Regions from separate parts of the Lactobacillus sp. N54.MGS-719 genome, predicted to be linked through region 3. Evidence: predicted binding sites of a transcription regulator. Region 3 holds the regulator's gene; each other region holds the start of a gene.
What was found. The regulator HrcA, encoded in region 3, represses chaperone genes, less so after heat shock. The targets are predictions, from matches to a motif close to TTAGCACTCNNNNNNNNNGAGTGCTAA.
Positions count from the first base shown of each region.

Region 1: a site for HrcA is predicted at 2,675-2,701, ahead of WS44_RS02770 (Hsp20/alpha crystallin family protein). Genes of this name have one in related genera too.
Region 2: a site for HrcA is predicted at 2,480-2,506, ahead of WS44_RS01780 (ATP-dependent Clp protease ATP-binding subunit). Genes of this name have one in related genera too.

Region 1 covers NZ_LARO01000008.1:45,287-50,105, reverse strand. Annotated here, with positions in the region: partial or broken gene WS44_RS02780 (RNA-guided endonuclease TnpB family protein) at 1-315, shown strand, start outside; gene WS44_RS02775 (C1 family peptidase) at 674-1,990, opposite strand; gene WS44_RS02770 (Hsp20/alpha crystallin family protein) at 2,129-2,554, opposite strand; gene greA (transcription elongation factor GreA) at 2,789-3,220, shown strand; gene WS44_RS02760 (CPBP family intramembrane glutamic endopeptidase) at 3,297-3,959, shown strand; tRNA gene WS44_RS02755 (tRNA-Gly) at 4,019-4,089, opposite strand; gene WS44_RS02750 (SOS response-associated peptidase family protein) at 4,131-4,730, opposite strand.
Region 2 covers NZ_LARO01000005.1:34,515-39,333, forward strand. Annotated here, with positions in the region: gene WS44_RS01775 (DUF1827 family protein) at 1-67, opposite strand, end outside; gene WS44_RS01780 (ATP-dependent Clp protease ATP-binding subunit) at 252-2,435, opposite strand; gene WS44_RS01785 (hypothetical protein) at 2,626-2,817, shown strand; gene WS44_RS01790 (phosphocarrier protein HPr) at 2,922-3,188, shown strand; gene ptsP (phosphoenolpyruvate--protein phosphotransferase) at 3,188-4,819, shown strand, end outside.
Region 3 covers NZ_LARO01000006.1:22,677-27,495, forward strand. Annotated here, with positions in the region: gene truB (tRNA pseudouridine(55) synthase TruB) at 1-192, shown strand, start outside; gene ribF (riboflavin biosynthesis protein RibF) at 213-1,142, shown strand; gene abc-f (ABC-F type ribosomal protection protein) at 1,395-2,906, shown strand; gene hrcA (heat-inducible transcriptional repressor HrcA) at 2,995-4,044, shown strand; gene grpE (nucleotide exchange factor GrpE) at 4,057-4,641, shown strand; gene dnaK (molecular chaperone DnaK) at 4,658-4,819, shown strand, end outside.

The sequences.
Region 1 (4,819 bases), on a different contig from region 3:
CTGTTAAAGAATCATGCTTTGTCGCAATCAATTTCTGATGTCGGCTGGCGTAGTTTCCTGAATATGCTGGCTTATAAGGCAGATCTATATGGTAAAGAATTTCTAACAATTGATCCTAAATATACTACTCAACGCTGTCATGCTTGTGGCAGTATTATGGGCCAAAATGGTTATAAGAAATTAACCCTTAAGGATCGGGAGTGGACTTGTCCAATTTGTCGAATGCCCCATATTCGTGATTGGAATGCGGCAGTGAACATCTTAGAAAAAGGATTAAGCAAGTGGCAAAATCCTAAAATAAAAAAAGCAGCCTAGAAAGGCTGCAGTCCGTTAGCAACTCGCGGACTTAAAAGGCTTTGGTAATTAGACGACCTCTATCGGCAATAGTCAAAAGACTATTGCTGGTAAGTCAAGTCCGTATCTAAGCAAGTTGGTGTTCTGGTTAGCGCAAGCTAACGAGCCACTAAGCCCTAGACTTCAGTCTAGGGTAGTTGACGAATAAAGAATCGATACATGAAATGTTTTCTTTATTTAAAAATTTGAAAATTATAACTTTTTATCCAGATGGAAGCTATATTTATAAATAAATATCGTAAATTCTGAGAAATTGAATCGATATTAAAAAGCCAGGTCCTTAGTGGATCTGGCTTTTTAATATACTCAAATTTCTTCATTAAGCTAATGAATCCCATGCTGGTAAGTCAGTGATTGGGCCTTCAGCTAATTCCTTTTGCTTGTCAGTTAAGTACTTCTTGTGAACAACAACTTCGTATACGTAGTCGTTGAACCATTCGTTGTTCATTACGTAGAAGCCCTTTGAACCTGACTTGTCACCCCATGAGTTTTCAACTTTCCATTGACGAACTTCGCCGTTGTCTTCATCAACACCAACTAAAGTCATAGCGTGTGAAACTTGGCCGACACCAGTTCTTAATCTGTCAGCCTTTGACATCTTGAAGTCAACGCCAAACAAGTCATCTAACTTGTAAAGGTTAGTGTCAAGGTAACCAGTCTTACGGTCCATTTGACGAAGAACATCGTTACCGAACCAAACAGCTTCGCCATCCTTTAATTGAGCGATAGCGGCTGAAGATAAGTATTCCATTGGTACGTTCAAAAGCTTGATTCTGATTGAGCCTTCGATATTGTCTTCTGCTGGAAGACCGTACAACTTGTTGTATTCGTGGTCAGGTGCGTTAGTTAAAACAACGTAGTCGTCAAAGTCAACGTCGCCTAAGTACTTGTGCAAGAATTCAAGTGGAGTTAAATTCTTGTCCAAGTGGTACTTCTTGTCGTCGTCACGGTATTCAAGATCAAAAGTCTTAGGTGGTTCACCAACGGCAATAGCAGTCATTTGGTAAACTTCGCTCAAGAACTTTTCACGAGTCTTTGCGATTTCGTCGTCCTTGCCGTATTGCTTAAGGTGACGAAGAACCAAAGCATCCTTCTTAAGCTTGTCACCAAGTGCAGTAGCGAAGCCAGTAGTGTCATTAGTGTTGAAAGTTTCAGGCATTGCGTATGAAGGAACGACACCATACTTTTCAACTAATGCGGCTGCCATTTGGAATTGACCACCATCTGAGCCGGCGAAGTCTAAGTCAGTCTTAACTTGACGAGAATCAAGGGGCATGTCAGCACTGTCCAAAATTCTGTTGTAGAACATGTTGGCACGTTCAATCTTGTCCCAGAAGAAGTTGTAGGCTTGTGAGAAGGTGAAGTTCTTAGCCTTGTACTTCTTGCCGAAAGCGTGACGCAAAACGTTTAAGGTTGCGAATTCCCAGCAACGACCTGAATGCTTTTGGTTAGTAACGTTGTCAGTGTCAAGTTCAGTAGAGAAGACACGAGTTAATTTACTTTGAACGCGATCATTGTATGATGCTTCAAGCACACCACTACGTTGTGCAGCACGAGCAATAACTTTGTTTTCTGGGTTCTTGTTAAAGTCTGCAGAAAACTTTTCCAGCTCTTGTACAGTTAATTCATGAGCCATAAAAAATCTCCTTTTTCATTTTTAATTTTTTCTTAAATTATCTCTATTTTAAGCCAAAACAAAAGCGGGTTCAACATGAACTCGCTTCAGAGAATTATTTATCCGTTACTTATTAGATTTCTTGCAATTATCTAATAATTAATCAATTTGGATAGAATTGCCATCATCGCTAGCGGTTTGCTTTGGCAAAGTGATGGTCAATACACCATTATCATACTTTGCATGAATGTCACTTGCAACTACATTTGGTAATCTGTAGCTTCTTGAGATACTGCCTTCGCTTCTCTCTTGGTGAATGATGTTTCTGTTCTTGTCGCTGGTGTCCTTAAAGGCTTGTCTGGTGCCGGCAACACTCAAAACACCATCTTTATAGTTAAGCTTAATGTCATCTTTGTTCATGCCTGGCATATCAATCTTAACTACATAATCTTTATCAGTTTCAGCAACATCTGATTGCATGATGTTTTCAATTTCACTGTCATCAAAGAAGTTTCTTGGAAAACCAAACCAGTCGTTCATTGCATCCATCATATCATTACGACGATTCATCATATCGTTTGCCATAAATAAAACTTCCTTTCATTTTTTGTCTAAGTTAATTTGTAAGGAGCGAATCATTTGTTTATCTGATCTCTTTTTCCTTACACTGATTATTGTAGCCGTTTTGAAACAAAGTTAAACTATTTAGCACTCAAAAACATATAGTGCTAATTTTTGATTAAAAAGTTGATCAAATTAAGGATTAACACTTGTGGAAAACTCTTACATAATTAAAAAGCAAAAGGAGAAATAACTATTATGGTATATTTTCAAAAGATGACGCCAGAAGGCTACAAACAAATTGAAGATGAAATTGCTCGCTTAAAGAAGGGTCGTCCACGCAGAATTAAAATTTTGCAGGCAGCACGTGCGCTCGGCGACCTTTCAGAAAATACGGAATATACTGAAGCTAAGCGTTACTTAGGCAAACAATTAAAGTATACGGAAATCGTTGAAACTAAGGACGATGGCAAGGTTGATTTGGGCAAAACCGTTGTCTTGAAGTTTGACGATGATGAAGATACTGAAGAATATAAGATTGTTGGCCGGATGGAGGCTGATTTAGCCGATGGCAAGATTTCCTTTGGTTCACCACTGGGCCAAGCAATTATGAAAAAAGAGGCAGGGACGACTTCAACAGTTGGTGCACCGGCCGGAGAATATAAGGTAACTATTGTGGAAGTAAAATAATCTGTATTCAATTAACTGTATTTTTTTGGTATAATATGGGATTTGTAGGATACAATCCAGAATAGGAGTGAAAATCTTGAATACGCCAGAATCGAGAGAGGGCAATGTCATTCGCTATGCAGTGTATTTAATCTGTTACCTGATGGTCTTTGCAGTAGTGAAGCTTGTTACTAGAAAGTCGCCGTTGCATGTCTGGGACCTGATTTTATTCGGTGTCGTGGCTGCGATGATTTTACTGTTTTATGTATATCGCTATAATCGTGAGAATCGCTTTTTTGCGCGTGATTTTAAATTGCCGTGGCTGGGGAATTTCTCGGCGGTAGTTTTATTAACGCTGGTGCTGACGGCTACTCGAATTTCGATTTCATATTTGCAGGCGTATGGCAAAATACCTCTGTATGATTTCCAGACGATTTATCTTAAGAGTCAGTCAACAGGGATGTTCTGGTTCTTGATCGTCGTTCAAGGAATCATCTTACCGATTCTGCAGGAATTCCTAGCAACGGGCTTTTTATTCAACTATGCTTTCCGTAGAGATAGCGTTCAAGTTGCCGTTGTGGGAATCATCGTTTCCGGTTTGATCTTCAGCGTATTGAATTATCAAAGTTCACTCATTAACTTCATTATTGAAGCAATTTACGGCATGCTCTTTGCTTGGAGCTATTTATATTCACAAACGATTTATATGCCAATCTATCTGGCAATCTTAAGCAGTGTTCTAACTGTGATCATGGTTTAAAAAGAAAACAAGATAAAACAAAAACAGGGATGAAAAATTCATCCCTGTTTTTTGGTTAGAGCGGATAGCGTGAATCGAACCCGCATCTACAGCTTGGGAAGCTGTCGTTCTACCATTTAACTATACCCGCAATATATCTTTATTTTATCATGCTTTCGGGCAATAGAACAATTATTTTTTGTGGGGCTGCTTCTGGACAGAAAGTGAAATACTATCTCTGTTGATTAAGCTGGTAAAGTTTTGAAAGAGCCAGCGGCGCAGTTCGCTTGGTTCAATGACCAGCGGCATCCGGTTATGAATGGGCCGCATATCTGAGTTCGGGTCGGTCGTCACCATGGCAAAATTATTATGGTCATAAATACCAGCAATCATCGTAATTGGTTGTTTGCTTTTAAAACTATAGCGTTCATGGTATTTCTTACCGTTATCTGCTTGATAAGTGTTTTTGGCGTATTCGAAGAATTCGCTAGCCAGGATAATGCAGCGCTGCTTGGCAAAGGACTCATCCCACATTGATGGTTTTTGTTCATAAAAACGCTCGATTCTAGCATTAAATAGCGGCTTATTTGCATCGACGGGACTAGGATAGCCCCAGTTTTTATTTACTAATTGCAGCTGTTTGTTTTGATAAAGCAAAACTGGCGCTGTTTGGTTAGGAAAGACGTCTTTTTCTTCATCATTTATTTTTGGTTCAACTAAAGGCAGATCTAGGTCTTCAGTTAGATATTGTTTGATTAATGCGAGTTTGGGTATACGAAATTGATTACACATTTTGATCACCTACGATTAGTTTAATCATAGCCTAATATTTGTTAAAATTAAGTAATTACTTAAATAAAAAATAAACATTAATAATAGAA
Region 2 (4,819 bases), on a different contig from region 3:
CATCAGTAGTGTTAAGCTGACTTTGAACCAAATCAGAATAGTTATTGGTTACATCGATTAAATGCATGGATTTCACCTGTCTCTCTTAGCTTTTTCTCTTAATTTTAGTATACCGCAAAACAAGATACATATATTTATTTTTACTTATAAAACTTGTATTAATTTTAGTAATTAACAAAAAAGGTTCTAAGATATTAATCTCGGAATCTTTTTGCGTATAACTTGAATGAGTTTGTTTATTTGTTTGTTAATTATTCTTCGCTAATTACGATCTCGCCATCTTTGACATCAGCCTTTAAGTTCTTGCTGTCAGTGTGGTCGAGCTTGTAGTCAGCAACCTTATCTTCGATTTCTTCTTGAATGGTACGACGAAGTGGACGTGCACCTAAAGCAGGGTTGAAGCCTTCGTCAACTAATTTTTCTTTAGCTGCATCGGTAACATCAATGTACAAACCTTGATCCTTAACCATGTTGTTCGTGTTAGCAAGCATCAAGTCAACAATCTTAAGTAAGTCAGGTTTAGTCAATTCGTTGAATTCAATGACGTCATCAAGACGGTTAAGGAATTCAGGCTTGAAGAATTGACTCATGTTGTTTCTAGCTGATTCATTACTTTCGTCTTCATTTTCAGCAGCGAAACCAACGCTAGCATTCTTGATGCCTTGACCTGCGTTAGAAGTCATGATGATGATTGTATCTTTGAATGAAACAGTTCTACCTTGTGAATCAGTCAAACGACCATCATCTAAGATTTGCAAGAAGAGGTTCAAAACGTCTGGGTGAGCTTTTTCAATTTCGTCAAGCAAAATCAAGCTGTATGGGTTGTGACGAACTTGTTCAGTCAATTGACCAGCTTCTTCGTAGCCAACGTAACCAGGAGCTGAACCAATCAACTTAGATACAGAATATTGTTCCATGTATTCAGACATATCGAAACGAATCATGGCATCTTCTGAACCAAACATTTGCTTAGCAAGTTGTTTAGCAAGTTCAGTCTTACCAACACCAGTAGGTCCTACGAATAAGAAGGAACCAATTGGACGACCAGACTTGTTGAAACCGATTCTGTTACGACGAATAGCACGAGCAACTTTGTCAACAGCCTTGTCTTGACCAATAACGTGAGCTTTCAAATCACTAGCCAAATTTTGCAATTGATTTTCTTCTTGCTTTTGAATATCGCCGACAGGGATGCCAGTCTTTTCTTCAACAATCTTGTTCATGATCTTGCTGGTAATAACTGGGGATTTGTCAGGGTCAACTTTTTGATCCTTTACCTTTTTGTATTTATCAATTTGATCACGGTAGTAAGCAGCCTTTTCGTAGTCTTCATTCTTCAAGGCTTCTTCCTTTAATTGTTCAGCTGCATTGATTCTTTCTTGCATCTTATCCTTATCAATATAAGGAATAGTTAAGTTCATTCTTGAACCAGCTTCATCAAGTAAGTCAATGGCCTTGTCAGGCAAGAATCTATCTTGAATGTAGCGAGCAGAAAGCTTAGCAGCAGATTCAATAGCATCGTCTGTGTAGTGAACGTGGTGGTAATCTTCGTAACGCTTTTGAATACCCTTTAAAATACGGGTAGTTTCATCAATTGAAGGTTCCTTAACTTCAACAGGTTGGAATCTTCTTGCTAAAGCTGAATCCTTTTCAATATCGCGGTATTCCTTAATAGTAGTAGCACCTACTAATTGCAGTTCGCCACGAGCTAGGGCAGGCTTAATAATGTTGCCGGCGTCCATACCGCCTTCAGCATTTCCGGCACCAACAATTTCGTGAATTTCATCAATAAATAGGATGATATCGTCATTTTGTTGTAATTCCTTGATCAATTGTTCCATTCTTTGTTCAAATTGACCACGGATACCAGTACCTTGAACAAGTGATACTACATTTAAGGAAATGATACGCTTTTTTTGCAGTTTAGCTGGAACAGAACCGTCAACGATTTCTTGAGCAAGTCCTTCAACTACAGCAGTCTTACCAACACCAGCTTCACCAATTAAAACTGGGTTGTTTTTAGTTCTTCTGTTTAAAATTTCAATGACACGGGCGATTTCTTTATCACGGCCGATTACTGGGTCGATTTTGCCTTTCTTAGCAAGGGCGGTTAAATCTGTACCATATTGATCAAGCAAGCTTCTGCCGCCTTGACCACCGTTTCCGTTGCCACCACCCATTTGCATTCTTGGGTCGTTGTTTCCAATATTATTGTTGTTTGCGGCATTGTTGTTATTTCCGTTTAATGCGTTGAATAAATCATCAAAGTCGCCAAAAAATTCGTTATTATTGTTATTCATATTTTCTAGATTTCCTTGTTGATTTCTTAATTCTTGATAACAGTGTTGACATAAATTAATCTCTCGGCTTTGGCCGTTCACCTTGGTAAAAAGATGAATAGAGGCAGGCCGTTCATGACAATTTTGGCAAAGCAAATATTCTTACCGCCTTTCATTTAAACTGTACCAAAATTATATTATTAGCACTCGCCTTAGTCAAGTGCTAAGCACTAATGAACTTATTTTTTGTAAGGATAGACAAAATATTAATATTTTTGAAAATTTAGTATAAAGAGTAGAATAAAGTGTAAAAAAATTATAAAATCTGGAAAGTGTGGTGATGTTTTTGGATTATCAAAAGATTTTGGACCAATTGGTTTCAGGCGAAATCAAAGAGTATGAGGTCAAACCTGAAGATGCCTTTGAGCTTCAAAAGACTATAAGGAATTATGGCAAGCGACAGTATATTACTGGTAGGGCTAAAAGAGGCGGTTCTATTGTTTATACCGCGACGAATACTGGTAAGCAAATGATGTAAACTGTTACATTATTGTTGTCTTAACCGTAAAAACATGATAATCTAGTACTCGAATGGGTATTTATTACCAGTTTAATTTTTCAATTTTAAAGGAGATATTCATAATGGAAAAACGCGATTTTCATATTATTGCAGAAACAGGTATTCATGCACGTCCAGCTACTCTTTTAGTACAAGCTGCTTCAAAGTTCGGTTCAGATGTTAACTTGGAATACAACGGCAAGTCAGTAAACTTGAAGTCAATCATGGGCGTTATGTCACTTGGTGTTGGCCAAAACGCAGACGTTACTATTACTGCTGAAGGTGACGACGAAAAGGACGCATTAGACGCAATTGCTGACACTATGAAAAAAGAAGGTTTAGCTGAATAATGACCAAGACTTTAAAGGGAATTGCTGCAAGTGATGGTATTGCCATTGCTCCAGCATATCTTCTTGTAGAGCCTGATCTTTCATTCTCAAAATCTTCAATCAGTGATGTTGATTCAGAAGTATTACGTTACAAGGATGCTATTAAGGAATCAACTACTGAAGTTGAAAAGATTCGTGATACAGCTAAGAAGAGCTTGGGTGAAGAAGAAGCCCAAGTTTTTGAAGCTCACTTAATGATTTTAAATGACCCAGAATTTACTGGTGCTATTGAGAATGAAATTAAGGACTCCAAGATTAATGCAGAAGCTGCTCTTGATGAAACTGCTCAAAAGTTCATCTCAATTTTTGAAGGCATGACTGATAATCCTTACATGCAAGAACGTGCTGCTGATGTACGTGACGTTTCAAAGCGTATTATGGCTCACCTTCTTGGCAAGGAATTACCAAACCCAGCTTCAATTGATCATGAAGTTATTGTTGTAGCTCATGACTTAACTCCTAGTGACACTGCTCAACTTAACAAGAAGTACGTTAAGGGCTTTGTTACTGATGTAGGTGGTCGTACTGCTCACTCAGCAATTATGGCCCGTTCACTTGAATTACCAGCCGTAGTTGGTACTGATTCAATTACTAAAGACGTTAAGAACGGCGATATGTTAATTGATGACGGTCTTGATGGTACTGCAATCATTGCTCCAAGCGATGACCAAATTGCAGACTACAAGAAGAAGGGTGAAGACTTCCTTAAGCAAAAGGCTGAATGGAAGAAGTTGAAGGATGAACCTTCACTTACTGCTGATGGTAAGAAATTTACCATTGCTGCTAATATCGGTACTCCTAATGACATGCCAGGTGTACATGAAAATGGTGCTGAAGCCATTGGTTTGTACAGAACTGAATTCTTGTACATGGATTCTTCAGACTTCCCAACAGAAGATGATCAATTCGAAGCTTACAAGAAAGTTATCGAAGGCATGAACGGCAAGCAAGTCATCATTAGAACTATGGATATCGGTGGTGACAAGCACCTAGATTACTGGGACTTGCCAGAAGAAATGAACCCATTCTTAGGTGTACGTGCTATTCGTCTTTCACTTAAGAACGAAAAGATCTTCCGTACCCAATTAAGAGCTTTGCTTCGTGCTTCAGCATACGGTAAGCTTGGTATTATGTTCCCAATGATTGGTACATTGGCTGAACTTCGTCAAGCTAAGGCTATTTTGAATGACGAAAAGCAAAAGTTAATCGAAAAGGGCGTTAAGGTCGGCGATGACTTACAAGTTGGTATGATGATCGAAGTTCCTGCAGCTGCTGTTTTGGCTGATCAATTCGCTAAGGAAGTTGACTTCTTCTCAATCGGTACTAACGACTTGATCCAATACACTATGGCTGCTGACCGTGGTAACGACAACGTATCATACTTGTACCAACCATATAACCCATCAGTACTTCGTTTGATCAAGCACACTATTGATGCTGCTCACGAAAATGGTATTTGGTGTGGTATGTGTGGTGAAGCTGCCGGTGATAATACCATGTTCCCAATCTTACTTTCAATGGGACTTGATGAATACTCAATGAGTGCAACTTCAATCTTACGTATCAGAAGCTTAATGAAGAAGTTTGATACT
Region 3 (4,819 bases):
GCCTTTTTCACCAATTATGAAACTATTGATTTATCAGATGATCAATGGAAGAAAGTACAAAATGGTGCTTGGATTAAGTTAGAAACAGATGCCAAAAAGGTAGCTTTAAGGTACAATAAAAAAGTTAAGGCAATTTATGAGAATAAGGGGAGACTCTATTGCCCAAGTCTAATGTTGCTTCAAAATGAATAATTGAAACGAAGGAATTAGTTGTGAAAATCGTTCATTTAACTTATCCAGTTAAAGAAAATATTCTATCTTCAAAAGTAGTGCTTGCTCTCGGCTTTTTTGATGGGGTTCATTTGGGACATCAAAAATTAATCAAGCGAGCAAAAGAAATTACTGATCAAAAGAATCTGCCTTTAGTAGTGATGACTTTTGACCGACATCCTAAAGAAGTTTATGAGGACAAAAAGAATTTTAAATATCTTGAAACGCTCGAAGAAAAGGCAGACAAGATGTCTGAATTAGGGGTTGATTATCTGGCTGTGATGCCATTTACCAAGGAATTTAGTCAAATCGGGGCACAAGATTTTGTCGATAATGTAATCGTTAAATTGAATGCGGACACTATTGTAGCAGGCTTTGACTATACATATGGTCCAAAGGAAATTGCCAATATGGATCGTTTGCCAGATTATGCTAAGGGGCGCTTTGATATTGTAGTGATGCCTAAGCAGATTTTTGCTGGTAAAAAGATTGGTTCTACTGAAATTCGCCAAGCCATTAAAGATGGCGATATGGAACTTGCATATGAACTGATGGGTCATCATTATGTGATGAGTGGAATCATAGGACATGGCAAACGTAATGGACATAAGCTTGGCTTTCCAACTGCTAATTTAATCTGGGCCGATCACAAGGTGATCCCTAAAATTGGCGTTTATGCCACTAAAACTGAAGTTAATGGTAAATGGTATGAATCAATGACTAGCGTTGGTTATAACGTTACCATTGGTCAAGAAAAGCGTATTTATATTGAATCTAATATTTTTGATTTTGATCAAGATATTTATGGTGAACCGATAAAAATAAAGTGGTATAAGTACACACGTGGAGAAATAAAATTCGCTGGTTTGGATGAGTTGAAAAAGCAACTTGAGAAGGATCAAAAAGAAATCAAGGAATATTTTGCGGAATAATAGTTGAAATGTAATATTATTCATGATACACTTTTTGTATCAATTGAAATTCAAATTTAGAAAGAGGGATCGCCGTTGCGTCTTTAATCTTGCAAAATGAAGCATAGTTGAACAATGTACTTTTAGGTAGATAGTGAGATTATGCACTTTTGGCAAGATTGACGTAGACGGGATGCCTCTTTTTTGTACGCAAAAATAGGGAGAGTCTATGCTTGGCAAAAGTGTAGACTCTCTTTTGCGTGAGGTGATTTCATGAGCAATATTAAGATTTCAAACCTTTCTTTTAGATACGAAGATGCCAGTGACAATATTTTTAATGACTTAAATTTGAACTTGGATAGTAGTTGGAAATTAGGCTTAGTAGGGAGAAATGGTAGAGGTAAGACTACATTTCTAAATTTACTAAGAGGAAAACTACAGGGAACCTGTAAAATTGAAAGTAAACTAGCTTTTTCTTACTTTCCAATTAAAATTAATAATCCTGACAATATTACTTTATATGAGTTGCAAGACAAAGCTTCTTTTGAACAGTGGGAGCTTGAGCGAGAAATGAATTTATTAGGTGCTGATCCGGATTTACTCTGGCAGCCATTCAATACTTTGAGTGGTGGTGAACAAACTAAGGTTTTGCTTGCGCTGTCTTTTACTAATAGGGATGCATTTCCGTTAATTGATGAACCTACCAATCATTTGGATGAGGCTAGTCGTTTGCAAGTAGCAAAGTATTTGAAAAAACATGATAAAGGCTACATTGTTGTTAGCCACGACCGTGATTTTTTGAATCAAATTACTGATCATATTTTGGCAATTGAAAATACTGAAATTCATTTGTATCAAGGAAATTATGCTAGCTATGAAGATACAAAAGAGAAAAGGGATCAATTTAATCGCGATAAAAATGAGAAGCTAAAAGGTGAAGTTAGACGACTTAATGAAAGTCAATTACGGTTAAAGAAGTATTCTAATAAGTCTGAAAATCAAAAGAATGCTAAAGCACACGATAATGAAATTCACGCTAATATCAACAAAGGATTCTATAGTCATAAAGCCGCTAAAATTATGAAGAGGTCGACAAATTTATCTAATAGAATTAATAAAGATATTGAAGCTAAAAAAGGTTTGATGACCAACATCGAAGATGTACCTGATTTAACTATTAACTTCCAGCCAAACTATCATCAAACTTTACTTGAAACCCAGCACTTGTCTTTGAGGGTTCAAGATAAACAGCTTTTTGAAGATCTAAACATGATTGTTGAAAATAAGGGCGTCATTTCTCTAGAAGGCAAAAACGGTACTGGTAAATCGACCTTTTTGAAATTGCTATTAGGTAAAGCAAATGATGTGTCATATCAAGGCCAGTTTGCGTTAACCAATGGCTTGAAAATATCATATTTACCTCAAGACTTTACTGAATATACCGGTACATTAAAAGAGTTTTCGGAAAAACAAAAGATTTCATATGAAGAGCTGCTCCATAATTTGAAGAAAATGGGCTTTTCACGAGAAAGTTTTACTACAAAGATCGAAGAAATGAGCATGGGTCAGCAAAAACGAGTAGCTTTGGCTAAATCTTTAGTAGAACCAGCTGATTTATACTTGTGGGATGAGCCTGCGAATTATTTGGATGTCTTTAATCAAGATCAGTTGATTAAGCTACTGAAAAATGTTCAACCAGCTATGGTTTTAGTTGAGCACGATCAATACTTTATTGAGCATGTAGCAACGCAAAGAATAAAATTAAAAAAATTCAAAATAAATTAGCACTCGGGTTGAATTATTGCTAAATTTTAGTATAATAGAATCTGTTAGCACCTGAGAGATGTGAGTGCTAAAAGTGAGGGCGATATTTATGTTGACCGAGCGTCAAGAACTTATTTTAAAAACAATAATCACGGACTTCACGCAGACACATGAGCCTGTAGGTTCAAAGACAGTGATGAAACAATTACCAATTAAGGTATCAAGTGCAACCATTCGTAATGAAATGGCAGTGCTTGAAGATCAGGACTTGATTGAAAAGACTCACTCTTCTAGTGGTAGAATTCCTTCAAGCGAAGGTTATCGATACTATTTGGATAATTTGGTTGAACCACTGCAGTTGCCAGAGTCCGTTTATAATACAATCGGAAGTCAATTAGATCGGCCTTTCCATCAAGTAAATGAGATTGTACAAGAAGCAGCTCGTATCTTATCAGATTTAACTGATTATACTGCTTTTGCCGAAGGACCTGAGAGTGGGGATGTTAAGATCACCGGTTTCAGAATTGTGCCTTTGTCAGCTAGACAAGTGATGGCCATTCTGGTTACGAGTGATGGTAACGTTCAAAATCAGGTTTATGCTTTACCACACAATATTCATGGGGAAGAAATTGAAAAAGCAGTACGCATGATCAACGATCAATTAGTAGGCAAGAGCTTAAATGAAGTTAATATTTCATTCTTAAGTGAGCTTGCTAAAAACGAAATCGGTAGCGATCATGTTAGTGAGCTTCTAGATTTGGTCGAAGATGTTTTAAAAGATGCTGCAAGCGAGCAGATGTATGTTGATGGACAAATTAATTTGTTGAACAACACATCTGAGCATAATGTCAATGATATCAGATCGCTTTATGAAATGATTGATCATGATAATCTATTTTCTAACTTGCTAGATGGTGAGGCTGATCCAAAGACTGAGAAATATCCAGTAAAAGTAAAGTTAGGTTCAGAAATGCCTAACGACTTATTAAAGAATTATAGTTTGCTGACTGCTGAATATAGCGTCGGCACCCATGGTAAAGGAACAATTGCTTTACTTGGGCCAACAAATATGCCGTATTCACAAATGATCGGCCTTCTTGAATACTTTAGAAATGAGTTGGCCAAGAAGTTGCTTGATTATTACGGTAAATTTCAATAGAGGAGGTTAGCCGTGAGTAGAGAAGAGTTTCCAAGTGAAAAAGATTTAGATAAAAAAGAAAAGGCTTCTGAGCCAAAAAAGGCTGTGAAAAAAGAAAAGGCTAAAGACGAAGAGCCTAAAAAAGATAAAGAAGATCAAAAGTTAGCTAAAGAAATCGCTGACTTAAAAGAAAAGAATAAAGATCTTGAAGATAAGTACTTGCGTAGCGAAGCCGAAATTCAAAATATGCAAGCTCGTTATTCAAAAGAAAGAGCACAACTTATCAAGTATGAATCTCAAAGCTTAGCTAAAGACGTTTTGCCTGCAATGGACAACTTGGAAAGAGCTTTAAGCGTTAAGGCCGATGATGATGTGTCTAAGCAATTGAAGAAAGGTGTTCAAATGACCCTTGATTCACTTGCAAAGGCCATGAAAGATCACGGTATTGTTGAGATTGAGGCTGAAGGCGTTAAATTTGATCCGACATTGCATCAAGCTGTTCAAACAGTAGCAGCTGAGAATGATGATCAAAAAGATCACGTTGTTCAGGTTTTACAAAAAGGATATCAATATAAAGATCGGACACTAAGACCAGCTATGGTTGTAGTTGCTCAATAAGAGAGGAAGTTTATACATGTCAAAAGTTATTGGTATTGACCTCGGAACTACTAACTCAGCAGTTGCAGTTCTTGAAGGTAAAGAACCAAAGATCATTACTAACCCAGAAGGCAATCGTACTACTCCGTCTGTAGTTGCTTTCAAAGACGGTGAAATTCAAGTAGGTGAAGTTGCTAAG